2 regions of the Paenibacillus sp. FSL R7-269 genome follow, and region 2 is predicted to be linked to the other one. Evidence: riboswitches for the same ligand, from Rfam matches in the RefSeq annotation. Region 2 holds a riboswitch; the other holds the start of a gene.
What was found. A riboswitch is a leader RNA that binds a small molecule or an ion and turns the genes downstream of it on or off. The one in region 2 is predicted to bind glycine.

Region 1: another riboswitch for glycine. It lies ahead of C162_RS04535 (amino acid permease); the one in region 2 lies ahead of gcvT (glycine cleavage system aminomethyltransferase GcvT).

What each region holds. Positions count from the first base shown of each region.
Region 1 covers NZ_ASPS01000011.1:110,252-120,860, forward strand. Annotated here, with positions in the region: gene C162_RS04520 (carbohydrate ABC transporter permease) at 69-983, opposite strand; gene C162_RS04525 (ABC transporter permease) at 999-1,976, opposite strand; gene C162_RS04530 (DUF5643 domain-containing protein) at 2,172-3,128, shown strand; glycine riboswitch at 3,257-3,336, shown strand; gene C162_RS04535 (amino acid permease) at 3,476-4,852, shown strand; gene C162_RS04540 (helix-turn-helix transcriptional regulator) at 4,887-5,834, shown strand; gene C162_RS04545 (DinB family protein) at 5,911-6,462, shown strand; gene C162_RS36840 (hypothetical protein) at 6,691-7,107, shown strand; gene C162_RS34960 (methyl-accepting chemotaxis protein) at 7,109-7,441, shown strand; gene C162_RS04555 (DUF1304 domain-containing protein) at 7,480-7,848, opposite strand; gene C162_RS04560 (GNAT family N-acetyltransferase) at 8,001-8,510, shown strand; gene C162_RS36590 (S-layer homology domain-containing protein) at 8,572-9,600, opposite strand; gene C162_RS04570 (phosphotransferase enzyme family protein) at 9,722-10,609, opposite strand, start outside.
Region 2 covers NZ_ASPS01000023.1:66,922-77,530, reverse strand. Annotated here, with positions in the region: gene uvrA (excinuclease ABC subunit UvrA) at 1-1,274, opposite strand, end outside; gene uvrB (excinuclease ABC subunit UvrB) at 1,643-3,634, opposite strand; gene C162_RS12345 (flagellar motor protein) at 3,816-4,601, shown strand; gene C162_RS12340 (flagellar motor protein MotB) at 4,598-5,473, shown strand; gene gcvH (glycine cleavage system protein GcvH) at 5,574-5,966, opposite strand; glycine riboswitch at 6,151-6,248, shown strand; glycine riboswitch at 6,252-6,352, shown strand; gene gcvT (glycine cleavage system aminomethyltransferase GcvT) at 6,433-7,557, shown strand; gene gcvPA (aminomethyl-transferring glycine dehydrogenase subunit GcvPA) at 7,554-8,906, shown strand; gene gcvPB (aminomethyl-transferring glycine dehydrogenase subunit GcvPB) at 8,903-10,363, shown strand; gene C162_RS12315 (helix-turn-helix domain-containing protein) at 10,468-10,609, opposite strand, start outside.

The sequences.
Region 1 (10,609 bases), on a different contig from region 2:
TGTATGAACCTCCTCAATGATAATTAGATCATATATTCTAACCGGCATTTACGCCAGAGCTAGACCAATTAACCTTTGATCGCACCAATCGTGAGGCCTTTGGTGAAGTACTTCTGGAAGAACGGATAGATGAACAGAATCGGACCAATCGACAGCACAACCATGGCCATCCGCAGACTTTCGGTCGGAACGGATTCCTGTACCATCAGGGCGACACCGGTGCCGGCAAGCTGGGTTTTGAAGAATTCGGCTTGGCGGATCATCTGAATCATGACGTACTGCAGCGAGAACTTATTGGTGTCATTAATGAATAGCATGGAGTTGAACCAGTCATTCCAGTACATCAGCGTAGTGAACAGTCCGATGGTCGCCAGCACAGGCAGGGAGATCGGCAGCACCAGCTGGAAGAAGATCCGCCACTCCGAGGCCCCGTCGAGCTTGCCGGATTCAATCATCTCCTCCGGAATCGTCTGCTGGAAGAAGGTGCGGGTGATGAAGATATAGAAGGCATTGGACAGGCCGGGCAGAATCAGCGCAACCAGCGAGTCCTTCAGATCGAGATAGTTCACATATAGCAGATAGAAGGGGACAAGCCCTCCCGAGAACAGCATGGTGATCAGCAGGTAGAAGTTGAATGTCTTTTTAAAAGGAAAATCCTTCCGGTAGAGCGGATACGCATACAGCGCAATCAGCAGCACGGCCAGAACAGTTCCGATAAGGGTAACGGTCAGGCTGACACCATAAGCCTTAACCAGTGTCTCCGAATGCTTGAACAAATATTGGTACGCGGACGCGTCGATATGATCGGGCCAGAACTTGTAACCCTGCAGCGTCAAGGCCTTCTCGTTGGTTAAGGAGATAGCGACAATGAGCAGGATCGGCAGGATACACGCCAGGCTGAAGGCGATGAAGAATACATTCAGAATAATCTGGGCGGTAGTAGAGCCTTTGGTATAAGGGTTGCTTCGGGATGCAGTAGTCATTAGAATCCTCCGTTTCTAGAAAAGCGCCGTATCGCGGTTCAGCTTACGGGCCAGAGCGTTCGCGCCGATGACCAGGAAGAAGCCGACGACAGATTGATAGAAGTTCGCCGCAGAGGACATCCCCAGGTCATTGAGCTGGATCAGGCCCCGGTAGACATAGGTGTCGATGACGTCCGTAGTCGAGCGCAGCGCACCGGAGTCCAGGGTCACATGGTAGAACAGCCCGAAGTCAGAGCGGAAGATACCGCCCATGTTAAGAATCGTGAGAATCACCATGATCGGCGTAAGCAGCGGCAGGGTAATCTTGGTAATCTGCTGCCATTTGCTGGCCCCGTCCATCACCGCAGCTTCGTACAACTCTTCGCTGATGCCGGTGATGGCTGCAAGGTAGATGACACTGCCGATCCCGATGGAGTGCCACATTTTGGTGATCCACAGAATGTAAGGCCATGCGTTAGGATGCATATAAGCGTTCACCGAGGAGTAGCCGAACATCGGCAGAATATGCTTGACCAGGAAGCCGTACTCCGGGTGCAGGAAGGCATAGACGATGAAGCTGACCACGACCATGGACAGGAAGTTCGGCATAATCATCACGGTCTGGAAGAACTTCGAGGCCAGCTTGTTACGCACCTCATTGATCGCAATCGCCAGCGAGACGGAGAGAATAAGGCCTGAGATAATGAAGACCACATTGTAACCCACGGTGTTGATGGTCACCCGCAGGGCGTCAGAGGTGGCGAAGAGGAACCGGAAGTTATCCAGCCCGGCCCAGGGACTGCCCATAATGCCATCAATGTAGTTGATGTTCTTGAAGGCAATGAATAATCCGAACATCGGAATATAGCAGTTGATGAAAAAGATAATCGACGTGGGCAGCAGCATCAACAGCAGCACCCGGTATCGCACGATATTGTGCAGCAGACGGCCGAAACGGCCCTGGGGCGGTGGCGCTAGCTTGGTGTTCATAGCTTGTGGTGCAGGATTTGCCATAAGTTCTAACCTCACTCTACTTGTTCTGGATGAATTTATTATAGTAGAGCGGATGAACGGAATTCTTTCTTGTAAATGACTCTGTTTATTCAAAAATGACTTTTATGCAGAGACGCTATTTCTGTACTTATGTCACAAACTAGCAGCCGGGAAGCGTTATTCTTGTATATTCTTCAAAAGCAAAGGAGAAAAGCTATGTACACGATCAGCTTAAATACGATGAAGAAAGCAATTATAGCAACAGCAGTAACCGCTGTACTCGGAGGGACAGTTGTCGGCGGGGGATACTCTTTACCCGTAGCGGCGGCAGCCGATGTTAACAAGGATAATAAGGCGGGCAGCGTGTTCGCGGCCAGCGATAACGCCACTCTGAAGGCGATTGTTCAGAAAAAGCTTGCTGCCGCCCCGAATCAGGCCGTGACCCAGGAGGGGGTAACCCTGACACTAACCGATCTGACCTATGACAGTAATCAATTTATCGCAGGCATCCGGCAGGACGGAGGGACGGTGGACAAGAACGGTTCTTTCCTAGACCAGACCAGGAATGTGGACGTGTTAATCAATGGGAAAAAGCTGTTGTACGATACTTCCATCAGTACAAATCCGGAGGATACGGACACAGCCTTGATCTATCTGAATAAGGGCGCGATGAAGCAGCAAATCCCGGATAAATTCGACCTTACGCTGAAGACTTACGCCAACGGGGTGAAGGAGCCGTTTGTTTTTAAAGTTCAAGTGAACAAGCTGGGGACCCTCTTAAGCTTGAAGCCGGGCGTCTCCAAGAAGAACAGCACATTCAGCTACACAGTGACATCCTTCCAGATGACCCCGTTAACAATGTCTCTGCAGGTGAGCTTCAAGGGCGCAGTTCCGGCGGCGGCCAAGTCCAAGGTGAGCCCGGAGAGAATGTTATATGACCTTGTGGATGAGAAAGGGAATGTGAGCTCGCCGTGGGGCAAGCCGTTTGAGAAGGTTAAGACAAGCGGTACTGAGGAGCAGAACTACGGTGCTTTTCCGGCCGTCCCGAAGACCATTAGTGTTAAGCCGTTTACGTATGCCAAGGATGCCAGCGGGAAAATGTTCAAGGACAAACAGGGCCAATGGGCTAAAACCTATTATAAAGATCTGGAAACCAAAATTACGGTTAAATAACAAGCGATGTAACTAATGTTATTGACAGAAGTCTGGGCTATGAATAGAATTGACAAATATTTAGATGAAGTCCGCTTCAAATAATTAAATATTCGCAAGCTATGAAGGCTATGGATCACACTATAGCTGGAGCAGCTTCTGGAGAGACTGCGGGAGACCGCAGCGCCGAAGGGTTCACAATCTCAGGCAAAAGGACAGAAGAGTACCGGATTTCTATTTCCCTGGCTGATTCCCTTCAGCGTGGGCAGATAGCTTATTTGGAACCTCTTATGAACCGGGAGATTGGATGATATCCAGTCTCCTTTTTGCGTATTTTCAGCATTGTATACATTAAGGGGGAAACAGGTATGGCACAGACAGAATTAAAAAGAGAGCTTGCAAACCGGCACGTCCAGCTTATCGCCATCGGAGGTACGATTGGCACAGGTTTATTCCTGGGATCGGGCAAGGCAATTCAGCAGGCCGGGCCCTCCATCATGCTTACGTATCTGATCGTGGGAATCGCCGTGTTTTTTGTGATGCGTGCGCTGGGGGAACTGCTGCTCTCGAAGGCGGGGTATCAATCTTTTACAGACATTGCTGAGGATTACTTGGGGCCGCGCGCGGCATTCATTACAGGCTGGACCTACTGGTTCTGCTGGATTATGACGGCGATGGCCGATGTGATTGCAGTGGGCGTCTATGTGCAGTACTGGTTCGATATTCCGCAGTGGGTACCGGCCGTGATCTGCCTGATCATTCTGCTCGGACTCAATCTGCTAACGGTCAAAAGCTTCGGGGAACTCGAATTCTGGTTTGCTCTGATCAAGGTAGTTACGATTCTGGCTCTGATCGGCCTGGGGATTGTCCTGCTGGTGACCCAGTTCAAGACGGATGCAGGCTCAGTGTCGGTCCGCAATCTCTGGGAGCACGGGGGCGTATTCCCGAACGGGGTGAAGGGCTTCCTGTTCTCCTTCCAGATGGTGGTATTCGCTTATGTCGGCGTGGAGCTGGTGGGGGTATCGGCAGCGGAGACGGCGAATCCTGAGAAAAACATCCCGTCCGCGATCAACAAAATTCCGCTGCGGATTCTGTTCTTCTATGTAGGCGCGCTCTTCGTGCTGCTGTGCATTAATCCCTGGACCCAGCTTAGCGCGTCTGAAAGTCCGTTCGTGCGCACCTTCAGTCTGGTCGGGATTCCGATTGCTGCGGGAATTATCAATTTCGTGGTCTTAACCTCGGCGGCCTCCGCCTGCAACAGCGGGATGTTCTCGACCAGCCGGATTCTCTACAATCTGAGCAGAAGGAATCAGGCCTCCCCTCAGCTCGGCAAGCTGAACCGGAATCATGTGCCTGCGAATTCCCTGTTTATTTCTACTATAGTAATCTCTGCCGGAGCGCTGCTCAGCAAGCTTATTCCGGGTCAGGCCTTCGGCATCGTGACTACAATCAGCGCCATTTGCTTCATCTGGGTCTGGGGCGTTGTGCTGGTCTGCCATATCAAGTATAAAAGGAACCGCCCGGATTTACATGCCGCTTCCAAATTCAAAGCGCCGTTCACCCCGGTGATTAACTATGCTGTCCTGACGCTGTTCGCCGCCATTCTAGTGATCATGCTCTTTGCCGACGAGACCCGTCCGGCGCTGCTGTTTACTCCGCTCTGGTTCATTCTGCTGTTCGTTCTGTACTCCATCAGAAGCCGTAAGGAGAAAAACGAACAGGAAATCAGTATAATCAATACATAAACTGATTTCAGGATGAAGAGGGTGCAGCCGCCGCATGAACAAGACAGACCGCATGTTAGCCATCGTACTGGAGCTGCAGCGCAAAGGGGTCGTACGGGCAGAGGATCTGGCGTCTGTCTTCGAGACTAGTGTAAGAACCATCTACCGCGATATCCAGGCGCTTAGTGAAGCCGGAGTGCCGGTGGTAGGAGCTACAGGTCAGGGATATTCACTGGTAAAGGGGTATTTCCTGCCCCCGGTCAGCTTCACAGCGGAGGAGGCTGTGACTCTGCTGATCGGGACGGATTTCGTGGAGCAGCGGTTCGATACGGAGTATGGTAACCGGGCATCCGCAGCAGGCAGGAAGATTGAAGCGATTCTGCCGGGTGATGTCAAGGAGAATGCTGCCCGGCTCCGCCAGAGCATCCTGCTGCTGAGTACCAGTAAAGATAAGCTGCAAGGACAGGAGAAGGAGTACATGGAGCAGATCCGCCGCGCGATTCTGGATCAGCGGAAGATCAGCTTCGGGTATACGAAGGGCAGACAGGAAGCTGACGGAAGTCACCGGAGTATCCGAACCGCCTCGCCGTATGGACTTGTCCTGAACAGAGGCGCCTGGACCCTGGTCGCCTGGTGCTGGCTGCGGCAGGAAATCCGTCATTTCCGGTTATCCAGAATGAGCGGGCTTACCGTTCTGGATGACCGGTTCGAAGTGCCTGCGGATTTCGATCTGCACGAGTATCAGCCGGAGGATGACCGCCATGTACGCGTGTGTATTTTGGTGCATCCCGAGATAGCTGACAAGGCGGCTGAATCGAATAACTTTTATCTGGAGGCCGTGGAGGACCGGGCAGACGGCAGGCATATGACCTTCCGCGTACGCCAGCCCGGGGACCTGCTGCAATGGGTGCTTGGCTGGGGAGCGGGGGCGGTTGTCCTGGAGCCGGAAGCCTTGCGGAAGCTTGTGCGGGAGGAAACGGCGAGAATGCTGGAACGCTACTGACATAACGTTGTCAGGAGCGGTTGTGTATATTCAGGTCAGACCTTAAGAATAAAGGAGTTGCCTGAATACTATGAATATGAATACGAAGATTACGGAAGCCTTACAGCAATTTGAAAAGACTGCGAATCACTATCTTATGGAATTAGATACCTTCAGTATGGAGCAGCTGCTGCGGCAGCCTGCCGAAGGAGAGTGGTCTCTCGGGCAGATGGTTCAGCACTTAATACAATCGGCGCTGTACATGCAGCTTCGTAATATCGATCAGTGTCTGGCCGGGGACGGGCAAGCGGCGGGGAAGGAAGCAGAGATGACTCCGGATGGTAAAGCGGTTTTTGCCGGGGGCAGCTTCCCGCCTGTACGCGTTCATGTTCCGCCGTCACCGCAGTATACGCCGGTGCAGCCGGAGAGCAAGGAGCAGCTGATCCAAGGCCTGAACACAGTGATTGAGCGGATGCGCGAGACCCTTCCGAAGCTTGCGCAGGCACCTGAGCACAGCACCGCCCCTCATCCCCGGTTCGGCCCCTTGTCTGGGGCAGAATGGTATCTGCTGATTGAGATGCACTACCGCCATCACTTGCTGCAGCTGAACCGGTTGAAGGATTTCATAGGATCAAGTGTTGCGCAATAGAAGAACGCCAATAAGCCGAAGCCTGTCAGTTGTAACTGAGGGCTCCGGCTATTTTGCTACACTGATCACGTCGAGGGTTCACGTGCCCAATGTGATCGAAAAACCGACCACAATGGTCAATTTTTAATTATTCATTTTTGAATAAAGGAGGTTTGTCGCAACATGTCGAACTTAACTCTTGATTTCGCTGTACCCTGAAGCTAACTGAATAAAAGGAGATCCGCACCTATGAAAAACATCGTACGCTCCCTTGAAGATATAATAAATCTCGCGCCCGTTCTGAAAGCTGCTTTTCCATACGATATCTCGATTGCCGTCTGTGATACCGAGAAGTTTCTCGCCTATTACCCCGGGGATTCCATTGATCTGGGGATTCGCGCCGGGCAGATTATTCACGCGGACGAACCTCTGTATCACGCACTGAAAAATGATGAATACTCAAGGGCCAATGTTCCCAAAGAGTATTATGGATACGAATTTGTGGGTACGGTCCTTCCGGTACATGGAGAGGATGAACGTGTCTGCGGGGCGGTCTGCATTCAGGTGCGCAGACAGACCGAGCTGCGGGAAATTGCTGACCGGCTTCTCTCAGAAGCTGCTGGTCCAGTCAGAGACCACTGCTGCAAGTGTCCACAAAAGCGATGAAGTGCTGGCCGTTCTGAGGAAGGTCGCCGACCAGACGCATCTGCTTGGAATTAATGCGGCTATTGAGGCCGCCCATGCCGGAGAGAAGGGCCGGGGCTTCGACATTGTCGCCAGAGAAATCCGCAAGTTCTCACAGGAGACCGAGCAATCCGCGCAGCGGATACGGGACACCCTGCGGGAGATCCAGACAGCGATGAAGGGAATCGGCCAATCCATCGGTCAGATTGCCTCAGTGGGGCAAGAGCAGGCAGCTTCAACGCAAGAGATGTCCAGCTTCATTGAGGAGATCCGGGCGATGTCTGAGCAGTTGAACCAGTTCGCGCAGAAGCTGTGAGGGCAAGTGTGGAAGCTCCCTGCATAGTCCCGCGAATCTTACAGATGTGCGATCAGTGTGGCTGCCAGCGCCAGGAAGGCCGGGAGGCCTTGCATCAGCAGGATGGATCTCTTAGAGGTGAGTCCGCCGTAGATGGCCGCAACCGCCACACAGATCAGGAAGAACAATTGCAGCTGGTAACCGAAGTCTGCGCTCGGATGCAGCAGGCCCCAGACTAGACCGGCTGCCAGGAAGCCGTTATACAAGCCCTGGTTGGCAGCAAGCGACTTCGTCTCCCGGGAGAAGGCAGGGGTCAATCCGAACGCCTTCTGTGCTCTCGGGGTGGTCCACAGGAACATCTCCAGTACTAGTATGTACACATGCTCTAGTGCTACTAAGGCAACAAGAATTAAACTTACAGTCATCATAACGAGTCCCTCTTTTCAAGTAATGTGAATCAAATCAATTCTTTATTTAAATTGTGCAAAATATAATTTTACGAACTTAAATATACCGGACTTTTTGCTATTTGTCAATTTACTACAAATCGTAAAATTGTAATGTAGAGGGGGCAAGAAGAATGATACATATAAGAACGCTAACCCCGTCTGATGCCGAAGCCTACCGGGCGCTTCGTTTGCAGTCGCTGCAGCAGCACCCGGAAGCTTTCCTTAGCTCCTATGAATCGGAAGTGAAATTGTCCACTGAGACGACCCGGATCAAGCTGGACCCCTCGGACGGGCATTTCACTCTAGGTGCTTTCTTGAACGGGGAGCAGAGGCTGGCGGGAATGGCCACCTTGTTCCGGGAGAGCAGGCTCAAGATTCAACACAAAGCTCATGTCTATGCAGTATATGTAGATCCGGATGCCCGTAAACATGGCACGGGCCGTGCGCTGATGCTGGAGCTGATTGCACGGGCGAAGGCCGCGCCGGGACTGGAGTTGCTTACACTGACGGTAACGTCCAATAACGTTCCGGCCACAAGACTCTACGAATCTCTGGGATTCGTCCGCTATGGCACAGAGCCGAAGGCGATGAAGCTTGGCAGCGAGTATCTGGATGAGGATCTGATGGTGCTGATGCTGTAAAATACAGCAAAAGCCCCTCCCGCCTTTTCGGCAGAAGGGGCAGAGATGAAGGGGCGGTTGCTTACTTCGCAGACTTTCCGCTCAGGATGGCCTTCACCTGGCTGACCATTGCCGCTGCGTCAGCACTGGTGACACCGTCCTGCGGACGGAAGCTTCCGTCTTGATCCAGCTTCACGATCTTGAGGGCAAGCGCGGTCTGAATAGCTCCCGAGTTCAGGATATTGATCTTGTCATTATCCTTGATCTCCACCGGGATCAGCTTGATCATCGGCAGTTGGCCGCTGGTCTGGAGTGTGTTAATGAGCAGATAGGTGAACGATTCGCGGGTCACGCTCATATTCGGGTCAATCTTGATCTGCAGGTTCGCTTCCCCGGCGGCATCCTTGATGTACTGGACGGCTTCGGTTGCGGTAATCGTCCCGCTCACTGCACCGGGTGCCGGATGTGCCTTCAGATAAGAGAGTGCATTGCTGATGGCTACTGCCGCTTCTGCACGGGTGATCTCCTGCTTCGGGTTAAGCTTGCCGCTGCCATCCAGCTTCAGGACACCGTAATTCAGCGCACGCTGCAGGGCACCGGAGTATTCAACCTTCACCTGATCCTGATCGGCATACTCCGTCACTACTGGCTTAATCATCGGCAGGCGGTTCGTGTTCTCCATCGCATCAATGAGCTGGTAGGTAAACTCTTCGCGGGTCAGCTTCTCACCAGGCTTCAGATCCGCAGGCAGGTCCAAGCCGTGCACACCGGCAATAATCAGCGCCTGTGCATACCAGGCGGAGTCACTCGCGTTCTTGAAATAGTCGGTGGCATGCGGCTCCTTCACGAACCGGATCGTATCCAGATTGAGATCAAGCGCACCCACGATCATCTGCACCCCCTGGGCTGCTGTGATGCTGAGGTTCGGGCCGAACAGATCCGCGCTGATGCCTTTAATCAGGCCGCTGTTCTGAAGCGCGATAATCTTGTCTTTATCCTGCACGTTATGGATATCCTTGAAGGCTGCGGCCGAGGCGAATTGTTGTCCTGTGAAGCTGAGCGCCAGAGCGGCTGCTGCGGATAGTGTGATCATCTTGAATGTCTTCTTCATGTCCAGTCACCTCGTAGTGTAGTTTGTGGTTTATTTGTGATCATAGACGGCGGCATAGTCAAAAAGGTTCCAGCAAAAATAAAATAATCAAAACCATAAAAAAAGCACTGGCCGCATCGGGCTAGTGCCGTTTTCTCATACAAATCTCCTGCCATCTCATAAGCCATCCATACTGCTCATCACAGAATTCTTTCGTTACAGACTGTAGCCCCTGGCAGCGGACAATTCGGGATATAATCTGATAATGCCTTACCGCAATGAAGTCAAAAATCGCGTAGATCTCAATGTCACTCAGGGTTCGCACCTTAGAATACCCGGTATAGAAGCGTTCAAATAAACGCTGGGTAGCATCATACATGGAGTCGTGATATTGATTAAAATGAGTAGCGTCTGACATGTATGCCACGTCCATGCCGGGATAGTCTCCGGAGGCATCATCAAAATCCATAAAGACATACTGCCCATGGCGGTTCCTAATCATGTTGCCTGTATGAAGGTCGCCGTGACAAAAGCCTCTTGGGAGCTTTGACATACGGCCCCACAGTTCATTTCCATATTGTTCAAGATCGGACATGGAGTTTGAATCACAGTCCAGTTCGCTCATAATAGAGAGATAATCATCAATATATTCATCTTTTGTACGCATAATCAGTTGTTCTACAGGGTAGTTCTGCATTAGCTTATGAAGCTCGGCTGTCTGGTAACCGATAAGCTCCGCTTCGGCAAATCCATCAGGATTGTCACCCTCTACATAGTCGTAGAGCACAGCGGTAAGCCAGCCCTCCTGAGCTTCAAGAAGAATGTGATTCTTAAGTCTGGCAGTCCTCAGGACCGTCACAGCCGGAAAGGAATGAGCCTGCAAATAGTCAAGAATTCGTATAGACTGCATGGCATCGGCTGTTTTGAAGCTGCGGTATATTTTGAGCACATAACGCTTACCCCCGCCCTCTGCCAAATAAACCGAGCCAATCATCTCCCGGTGAAGCTTGATCTGCTTCATACGTAACGA
Region 2 (10,609 bases):
TCATTGATGGTCACCGCCAGAATCTCTTTCTTGAGCCGCTTTCCCTTACACGAATGGCAGGGCTTGGCGCTCATGAAGCCTTCAATGAACTCACGGATACCCTCAGAGGCTGTATCACGGTACCGGCGCTCCAGATTAGGAATTATTCCCTCAAACGCAACGAGAGCGTCTTTGCGCTGGCCGAAGTCGTTCTCATACCGGAAGCGGATCTTCTCGCTGCCCGTTCCGTGCAGCAGCTTGTTCATATGCTCTGGCGACAGGCTGCTGACCGGTACATTCTGCGGTATTTTGAAATGCTCGCATACAGATTTCAGGAACTGTGGATAGTAGTTCGACGTACTGCCTGTCCAGGCCAGGAAAGCTCCTTCTTCAATGGACTTCTCCATATCCGGGATCAGCAGATCGGGATCGACTACCATATTCATCCCCAGCCCGTCACACTCAGGGCAGGCCCCAAATGGGCTGTTGAAGGAGAACATGCGCGGCGCCAGCTCTTCTATGCTGAATCCGCAGACTGGACAAGCAAAGCTGGCACTGAACAACAGCTCTTCCTGGCCCATCACATCAACGAGAATCTGACCGCCGGACAGCTTCAGCGCAGTCTCCAAAGAATCGGTAAGCCGGGTCTCGATATCATCCTTAATCACAATCCGGTCAACAACAACCTCAATCGTATGCTTTTTATTCTTCTCCAGTACAATATCTTCCGTCACTTCGCGTAGTTCACCATCCACACGTACACGGACGAAGCCTTGCTTCGAGATATCTGTGAAGAGACCCTTATGCTCACCCTTACGGCCGGAAATGACTGGGGCCAGAATCTGCAGGCGAGTCTTCTCCGGGTATTGCATAATCCGGTCCACCATCTGTTCGACGGTCTGCGAAGTGATCTCTATGCCATGATCCGGACAATGCGGATGGCCAACCCGGGCAAAAAGCAGCCGCAGATAGTCATAGATTTCCGTAACCGTCCCTACCGTGGAACGCGGGTTACGGCTAGTAGTCTTCTGATCAATCGATATGGCCGGAGAGAGTCCGTCGATGGAATCTACATCCGGCTTCTCCATCTGGCCCAGGAACTGGCGGGCATACGCAGACAAAGACTCCACATACCGGCGTTGTCCCTCGGCGTAGATGGTGTCGAAGGCCAGGGAGGATTTACCCGAACCGCTCAGCCCCGTTAGCACGACGAAGCGGTCACGCGGAATCGTTACGTCGATGTTCTTGAGATTATGGGCCCTTGCGCCCTTGATTACTATACTTTCATGTGCCAACGGTACCTCTCCTTTAAGGGGAATTTAAAATGGAAAAACATTACCTTTCGATCCCTCCCAAACCCTCCCTTCCAAGGGAGGGCCCCAAGGGTTGCACCCTCTGGACACCCGCAAGCTCGGCGGAAGGAATTAGGTTGGTGAATGGACGACTACTGGGGCAATGGGCCCGCTAACCCCTACGGGGCCGCTCCTACGATTAGAGCGATTCGGCTCGCTGTGGCTTGCCGACAACGCTGTCCCTCCGGGATACGCGCTAAGGGCTTAACAGCGGGCTGTCCCTTCGGGATACGCAAGGACGTGGCCCCTTTATCTTCAAAAGGAACGGCCTGAATAGCACCGTTCCCTGGATCGTTAACTTCAGCGCCGGGTTACTCTGCCCGCAGTTCAAGCAAGGCATCGCGCAGCTCGGCGGCGCGTTCGAATTGCAGGTTCTTGGCGGCGTCCTTCATCTCGGCCTCCAGGCGCTGCATCAGGCTCTGTTTGTCTTTCTTGTTCAGCTTGCCGCCGACACCGGTGAGGTAATCGGCCTTGGACTCGGCCACCTTGGTCGCCTCGATGATGTCGCGGACCTTCTTGTTGATGGTTGTCGGGGTAATCCCGTGCTTCTCATTATGAGCCATTTGAATCTCACGGCGGCGCTGGGTTTCGCTCATTGCCTTCTCCATGGAATCTGTTATGCGGTCCCCATACAAAATAACACGCCCGTCAGAGTTACGCGCGGCCCGCCCGATCGTCTGGATCAGCGAACGCTCGGAACGGAGGAACCCTTCCTTATCGGCATCCAGGATGGCGACAAGCGAGACCTCCGGCAGGTCAAGACCCTCTCTAAGCAGGTTAATACCGACCAGCACGTGGAAGGTACCCAGACGGAGATCACGCAGGATTGCCATCCGCTCCAGCGTCTTGATATCAGAGTGCATATAACGTACCTTGATGCCAATCTCCTTGAAGTAGTCCGTCAGGTCCTCAGACATCTTCTTCGTAAGGGTGGTAACGAGTACACGTTCATCGCGTTCTACCCGGTCACGGATTTCACTAATCAGATCATCGATCTGTCCTTCGGTAGGACGCACTTCTATAATCGGGTCAAGCAGACCGGTAGGACGGATAATCTGCTGAACCATAGTATCGCAATGCTCCATCTCATAAGGGCCCGGTGTTGCGGACACATATACAATCTGGCTTACCTTGTCTTCGAATTCCTCGAATTGCAGCGGACGGTTATCCAACGCAGACGGCAGGCGGAATCCATGCTCCACCAGGACGGTCTTACGCGCACGGTCACCATTATACATCGCCCGGATCTGCGGAAGCGTAGCATGGGACTCGTCGATCACAATCAGCATATCATCCGGGAAATAGTCCATCAGCGTATAAGGAGTAGCTCCCGGCTCACGGAAGGTAAGCGGACCGGAGTAGTTCTCGATTCCCGAACAAAAGCCGACTTCCTTCATCATCTCGATATCATAACGGGTCCGCTGCTCCAGGCGCTGAGCCTCCAGCAGCTTGCCTGCTCCATTAAGCACAGCCAGCCGCTCCTCAAGCTCACGTTCAATATTAACAAGGGCTACACGCATCGTCTCTTCCTGGGTGACAAAGTGGGACGCAGGGAAGATCGCAATATGATCTCGTTCGCCGATCAGTTCGCCTGTCAGAACGTCTATCTCCGTGATCCGCTCGATCTCGTCTCCGAACAATTCAACCCGGATCGCATGTTCTCCCTGGGATGCCGGGAAGATCTCAACGACATCCCCGCGTACACGGAACGTACCGCGCACAAAATTAATATCGTTACGCTGATACTGGATATCTACGAGCCGGCTCAGAATCTGATTACGCGGCTTCTCCATCCCTACCCGCAGCGAGAGCAGCAAGCTTCCATATTCCTTCGGCGAACCGAGGCCATAAATACACGACACACTCGCCACAATAATAACGTCACGGCGTTCGAACAACGAGCTGGTTGCAGAGTGGCGGAGCTTGTCGATTTCTTCATTTATGCTGGAGTCTTTCTCAATGTAGGTATCAGAGGAAGGAATGTACGCCTCAGGCTGGTAGTAATCGTAGTAACTGACGAAGTAATCCACGGAATTGCTTGGAAAAAATTCTTTGAACTCACTCGCCAGCTGTGCAGCAAGCGTCTTGTTGTGCGCAATGACCAGCGTCGGGCGGTTCAATTTGGAAATCACTTGCGCGATGGTAAAGGTCTTGCCTGTACCTGTCGCTCCCAGCAGCGTCTGGTGCTTCTTGCCCTGCCGGATGCCGTCCACTAACTCTTCTATGGCATGAGGCTGATCGCCCTGGGGTGTATACTCGGACTCCAGTTCAAAAGTCTTCGTACTGACGACAATATCACTCATTTGCCCGTCTCCCCTCTATCGTCTAGAATATATGAATATATTATAATTTTAACCCTAATTATCCTTCATCCATACCATACTGAAAAATATGGAAGATAGGAATGCACGTTCCCGTTTATTATACAGCGTTGCCCAGACTGTTGCAAACCATAATATATAGAAATTTAAGGAGCCTGAATTTATGGATTTCATTACAATACTCGGCCTGCTGGCCGGAATTGCCGCTATGATCGGCGGTTTTCTGTGGGAAGGCGGCAGCCTGTCCGGCCTGCTGCAGCCCAATGCTGCCCTGATCGTGTTCGGCGGCACCCTTGCGGCGGTGCTCATCAGCTTCCCGGGGTCCAAGCTCCGCAGCATTCCGGCGGCGCTCCGCCTGGCTTTTGACCGGCAACGGGATACCAGCCGGGAACAAGCCGAAGAGCTGATTGCCATGGCTGCACTCACGCGGCGCGGCGGTGTTCTCGCCCTGGAGAAACGGGCAGAAGAACATCCCGATCCCTTCACCCGTGAAGGCCTGTTTCTGATTGTCGACGGCAATGACCCGGATCAGGTCCGCCAGATCCTGGAGCTTGGGATGGATGCCAAGGAGCTGAAATATGAAGGCTATGCCAAAATATTCGAAGCCGCCGGCGGCTATGCACCGACCATGGGCATTATCGGTACCGTTATGGGGCTAATCCGGGTTCTAAGCAATTTAACGGACCCTTCCAATCTGGGTGCGTCGATTGCCGTAGCTTTTACAGCAACACTCTATGGCGTAGCCAGTGCCAATCTACTCTTTTTACCCATCGCCTCCAAAATCAAATCCCGCAGCCAAAGTGAGCTGGGCACCATGGAGATGCTGCTCGTCGGCATTCTGTCCCTGCAGAATGGGGATCACCCGCATCTGGTCCGGCAAAAGCTGGCCCCTTTCCTGACAGACGCTCCTAAACGCAGCATCCGCACCAGCCCGGAGGAACCGCTATGAGACAAAGAAACCGCCGGCAGCCCCGTGCCGCCGCCGGCAAGGAGAGCCGGGACCGCTGGATGATTACCTACGCGGATCTGATCACGCTTCTGCTTATTTTCTTCGTGATTCTGTATGCTATGAGCAGCTTGGATTCGCAGAAGTATGCCATTGTCAGCGGCTCCTTATCGGATACCTTCAAGAGCGGAAGTGCAGTGCTGGAAGGCGGAAGCGGCGTGCTGGAAGGCAATCAGGGAATCACCGGGGCTGGCGTTTCGAAGGGTCATAATGAAGACGGTGGAGACACTGGCGCTCCTTCAGCCACAGACTCTGCGGATGCGGACGGGCTGAATGGAACCGGGCAAACAGGAGATGGGGCGGGGCACCAGCCGTCAGCGCGCGAGCTTGCTTTTCGGGAACAGGAAGCGAAGCTGGCTGCTCTTATGGGCGTCATCACGGAGTATGTGGAGGAGAATAACCTTGGGGAACAGATTTTTGTTGCTGATAAGCCGCAGGGCATTGCCATCACGCTGAGTGACCGGTTCCTGTTCGATGCGGGAAAGGCTGAGTTGAAATCCCCTGCCTTCCCTGCACTGCGCCAGCTCTCCGGCCTATTCCGCGGTATCGGCGCTACCATCAGCATCGAAGGCCACACCGACAATGTTCCCGTGACACCAGGATCAGTGTACAAAGACAACTGGGAGTTATCGGGCGCCCGGGCGCTGTCCGTCCTGCGCTTTTTTCTGGACAAAGAGGGGCTGAGCCCTGATACCTTCCAGTACGCAGGTTATGCCGATACCCGGCCTGCTTACGATAATACAACCACTGAGGGAAAGCAGCGGAACCGCCGGGTTGAACTGATTGTGCTGCGCCAGCTTCAGGAGAAGGAGTAAGATACAGACGCAAAAAGACAGACCTCTCACATTAGTAACATCTAATGTTATAAAGAGAGGTCTGCCGTATTAACATCCGCTTCCGCAAATAAGCTACCTTTTATTCCCCAACCAGTTCCTTGTACGCAGCCGCATCCAGCAGGCCGGTTACTGCCTCTCCGAACTCTGCATCAAGCTCCAGCTCAAAAATCCAGCCGTCCCCGTAAGGGTGATCGTTGATCAGCTCCGGGCTGGCCTCCAGCGCATCGTTGATCTTGGTCACCTTGCCTGATACGGGTGAATATAGCTCCGATACGGTCTTCACGGATTCGATACTGCCCACGCTGTCGCCTGCGGAGATCGCCGCGCCTACTTCCGGAAATTCTACAAACACGATATCGCCCAGCAGATGCTGCGCATGATCCGTAATCCCTACACGTACTACGCGTCCCTCGCCCTGCTGCGCCCACTCATGCTCTTCGCTGTATAGCAGGTTGTCAAGCACTTCACTCATGTCCAAGCCGCCTCTTTTCCGTAATTGGAGTTCTAAATTTAGTTATAGCCTAAGTTATCGGCTTGCCTAATGTCAATATAACTGACAGTAAAATTAAATTTGTCAACTTTTTGACGTTTTTTGATTGACAGGGCAGAGGGTTACCCGGTTTAATGGAGTCAGTAGAAAAACATATGGTTTGCGAATGATGGCATAGGGAGAGACTGTCTCACAGGAAGACAGCGCCGAAGGAGTAAGCCCGGGATGGGTGAATCTCTCAGGCAAAAGGACCTTTGCCGGACGCATCTCTGGAGAGCATCCGGGTGCCTGCGCCGCAGGCTTCACGGATCACCAACGGGGAAACCTGCGCTTCATTGCAGGGTAACTCTCAGGTACCAAGGACAGAGCGGAAGTCCATTTATGCATGCGTGCATAATGGCTTTCGCCTGTCCTTTTTCGTATGTAATCAGACCAAGGGAGTGACAAGATGGAGTCTTTGAGAAGAACGCCTTTTTATGACCTCTATGCCGCTTATGCGGAGTCCAGATGTATTGATTTCGGCGGCTGGGAGCTGCCGGTGCAGTTCACCGGCATCGTGAAGGAGCATGAAGCCGTCCGTGAACGGGCCGGACTGTTCGATGTCTCCCACATGGGGGAATTCATGGTTACCGGGAGCGGTGCAGAAGCCTTCCTCCAGAGAATGACCACGAATGATGTCACCCGCCTGGAAGACGGCGCAGCGCAGTACACCCTGATGCTCTACCCAAGCGGCGGAGTGGTGGACGATCTGCTGGTATACCGGCTGGGCGTGGAGCGTTACATGCTTGTCGTCAATGCGTCCAATATCGACAAGGACTTCCAGTGGCTGCAGGAGCATCTTACCGCTGAATTCAGCGGCGTCAGTCTGAAGAATATCTCGGATGAGACGCTGCTGCTCGCGTTGCAGGGTCCGCTGGCAGAGACGATTCTGGCCAAGGTCACGCAGGTGTCTCTAACAGAGCTTAAGCAGTTCCACTTCCTCGAACACGCTGAAGTCTGCGGCGTCACCGTCCTGCTCTCCCGTACCGGATATACCGGTGAGGACGGCTTCGAGCTGTATGCTCCCGCAGATACAGCAGCAGCACTCTGGAACGGCCTGCTGGACGCTGGCGCTCCGCATGGCCTGACGCCTGCCGGACTCGGCGCACGCGATACGCTCCGCTTCGAAGCCAAGCTGCCGCTGTACGGCCAGGAGCTGTCGGCGGAGATTACGCCGCTTGAAGCCGGTGTCCAGTTCTTCGTGAAGCTGGACGCCGGCGATTTCATCGGCCGCGATGCCCTGCTGAAGCAGAAGGAAGCCGGTCTGCCCCGGCGTCTTGTGGGCCTGGAGATGATCGACCGCGGCATTCCCCGTTCCCACTACCCTGTGTACGCGGACGGAGTGAAGATCGGTGAAGTAACGACTGGCACCCAGTCCCCGACCCTGAAGCGGAATCTCGGACTCGCCCTGCTGGACGCTGCCTATACGGAGATCGGCACAGAGGTGTACGTGGAGATTCGCGGCAAGCAGCTCAAGGCTGCCGTCATCAAAGCCCCATTCTACAAAAGAAGCCAAGGAGTGAAGCCGCAATGAAGCACCGCTATCTGCCAATGACTGAGCAAGACCGCGCAGAAATGATGGAGACCGTAGGCATACAATCCATCGATGAGCTGTTCGCCGATATTCCGCAGTCTGTCCGTTACCAGGGAACCCTGCCGATGTCCGGCGCCTTGGACGAATACGCACTGCTTCGCCATATGAAGGGCCTGGCTGACAAGAATGCCGACTTCGATACCCACACCAGCTTCCTGGGCGCCGGATTGTACGACCACCACGTTCCGGTCGTCATCAACCATGTGATTTCCCGTTCGGAATTCTATACTGCCTACACTCCTTACCAGCCGGAGATCAGCCAGGGGGAGCTTCAGGCGATCTTTGAATTCCAATCCTATATCTGTGAGCTGACCGGCATGAAGGTTGCCAATGCCAGTATGTATGACGGCGCAACCGCCTTCTCCGAAGCGGCTGTGTTGGCCGCAGGCGCCACCAAACGCAAGAAACTGATTGTCTCCCGTACAGTTCACCCGGAAGCGCGTCAGGTGCTGCGTACCTCCGCCAACGCCTGGGGTCTGCAAATTGTAGAGATTGACTATGCTGACGGGGTAACGGATCTTGCCAAGCTGGCCGAAGCCATCGACAGCGATACCGCTGCCGTTCTGGTTCAGTCCCCCAACTTCTTCGGCGGGATTGAGGATCTGCGCGGGATCGAACCGCTGATCCATGCGGTTAAGGGACTGCTTGTCGTCAGCGCGAATCCCATTGCACTTGGCGTATTGGAGTCTCCCGGACGGCTTGGCGCAGATATCGTTGTCGGTGACGCGCAGCCGCTGGGAATTGCCGCTTCGCTCGGCGGTCCGACCTGCGGATTCTTCGCCGTTGCCGAGCCGCTCATGCGCCGGATGCCGGGCCGGATCGTCGGCCAGACGGTTGACCGGAATGGCAAGCGCGGCTTCGTGCTGACGCTGCAAGCCCGCGAACAGCATATCCGCCGGGAGAAGGCGACCTCGAATATCTGCTCCAATCAGGCGCTCTTGGCGCTGTGCGCTTCCGTCTACTTGTCCGTGATGGGCAAGGAGGGCATGCGCGAGGTTGGTGAGTTGAACATCCGCAAGAGCCACTATGCCGTTGGGCGGCTGGCTGAAATCACTGGCGCAGAGCGCGTCTTCACTGCCCCGTTCTTCAATGAATTCGTCCTGAAGCTCCCGGAGGGCAGCAGTGTGAGTGCGGTTAACTCCAAGCTGCTGAAGGAAGGCTATCTGGGCGGTTATGACTTAAGCCGGGATTATCCCGAGCTGGCCGGACATATGCTGGTTGCCGTAACGGAGAAACGAAGCAAGACCGAAATTGACGAATTCGCAAGCGCACTGGAGGGCTGTGTATGAAACCGGAACAAAGTCTGATTTTTGAATTAAGCCGTCCAGGCCGCTCTGCCTACTCCCTGCCTCTGTGTGATGTGCCGCAGGACGAGGGCCTTGGCTCACTCATTCCTGAAGGGCTGCTGCGCAGTGAGCCGGTCGTACTGCCGGAGGTATCCGAGGTGGATGTGATCCGCCACTATACCGCCCTGTCCCGCCGCAACTTCGGAGTTGACAACGGCTTCTATCCGCTCGGCTCCTGCACGATGAAATACAACCCCAAGATCAACGAGGATGTCGCCCGCTTCCCGGGACTCTCCAAGATCCATCCGTATCAGCCGGAAGAGAGCATCCAGGGTGCGCTTGAACTGATGTACACGCTGCAAAAGGATCTCGCCGCCCTGACCGGCATGGATGCCGTATCCCTGCAGCCCGCTGCCGGCGCCCACGGCGAGTGGACCGGCCTGATGATGATCCGCGCCTACCATGAGAGCCGCGGCGAAGTCCGCTCCAAAGTGATCGTGCCCGATTCCTCGCACGGCACCAACCCGGCCAGTGCCGCCGCAGCCGGTCTCGACACCGTGACCATCCCCTCCAATGACAAGGGAATGGTGGACCTCGAAGCACTGAAGGCCGCTGTCGGCAGCGACACCGCCGCGCTGATGCTCACGAACCCGAGTACCCTCGGACTCTTCGAGACGCAGATCGTCGAGATCGCCGCGATTGTCCATGAAGCGGGTGGCCTGCTCTATTATGACGGAGCGAACTCCAACGCGATTATGGGCATCACCCGCCCGGGCGATATGGGCTTCGATGTGGTGCATCTCAATCTGCACAAGACGATGAGTACGCCGCATGGCGGCGGAGGTCCGGGAGCCGGACCAGTCGGTGTAAAGGCGAAGCTGATCCCGTTCCTGCCGCAGCCTACTGTGGCCCAGAACGAAGACGGCAGCTTCACGCTGGACTGCGGCGGGCCGGAATCAATCGGCCGCGTCAAAGCCTTTTACGGCAACTTCGGGATTCTCGTCCGTGCTTATGCGTATATCCGCACCTACGGTCCTGACGGCTTGCGTGAGGTGTCCGAGAACGCCGTGCTGAACGCCAACTATATGATGCACCGGCTGGCTCCTTACTTCGAGATTCCCTTCCCGGGCATCTGCAAGCATGAATTCGTCATGTCCGGCAAGAACCTTAAGCAATACGGCGTCCGTACCCTCGATGTAGCCAAACGGCTGCTTGACTTCGGCTATCATCCGCCAACCGTCTACTTCCCGCTGACGGTAGAGGAATGTATGATGATTGAGCCGACCGAGACCGAGAGCAAGGAGACGCTCGACGGCTTCATTGAGACGATGATCCGAATCGTTAAGGAAGCTGAGGAAACGCCGGAGATAGTGATTAACGCACCGCATACGACTGAAATCAGCCGCCTCGATGAGACGCAGGCCGCGCGTAAGCCTGTACTTAACTGCTCCTGCGGTTAACCTTCTGCCAGAGAAGCTAGGCTTCTAAATCAAACAGCCGGGTCAGGGATACATTCGTATCGCTGCCCGGCTGTCTTGTATGTACCCGGAAGCGGATCTCCCGGCTAAGGCGTAAGGCGCTTCACGAACTGGAAGCGGTCATTCACCCGCATTTTACTATAGATGCTCTTCAACATATTGCGCACCGTGCCTTCACTGATCCCCAGATCGCTCCCGATGTGCAGCGCGCTCTTCTCCATCAGCCAT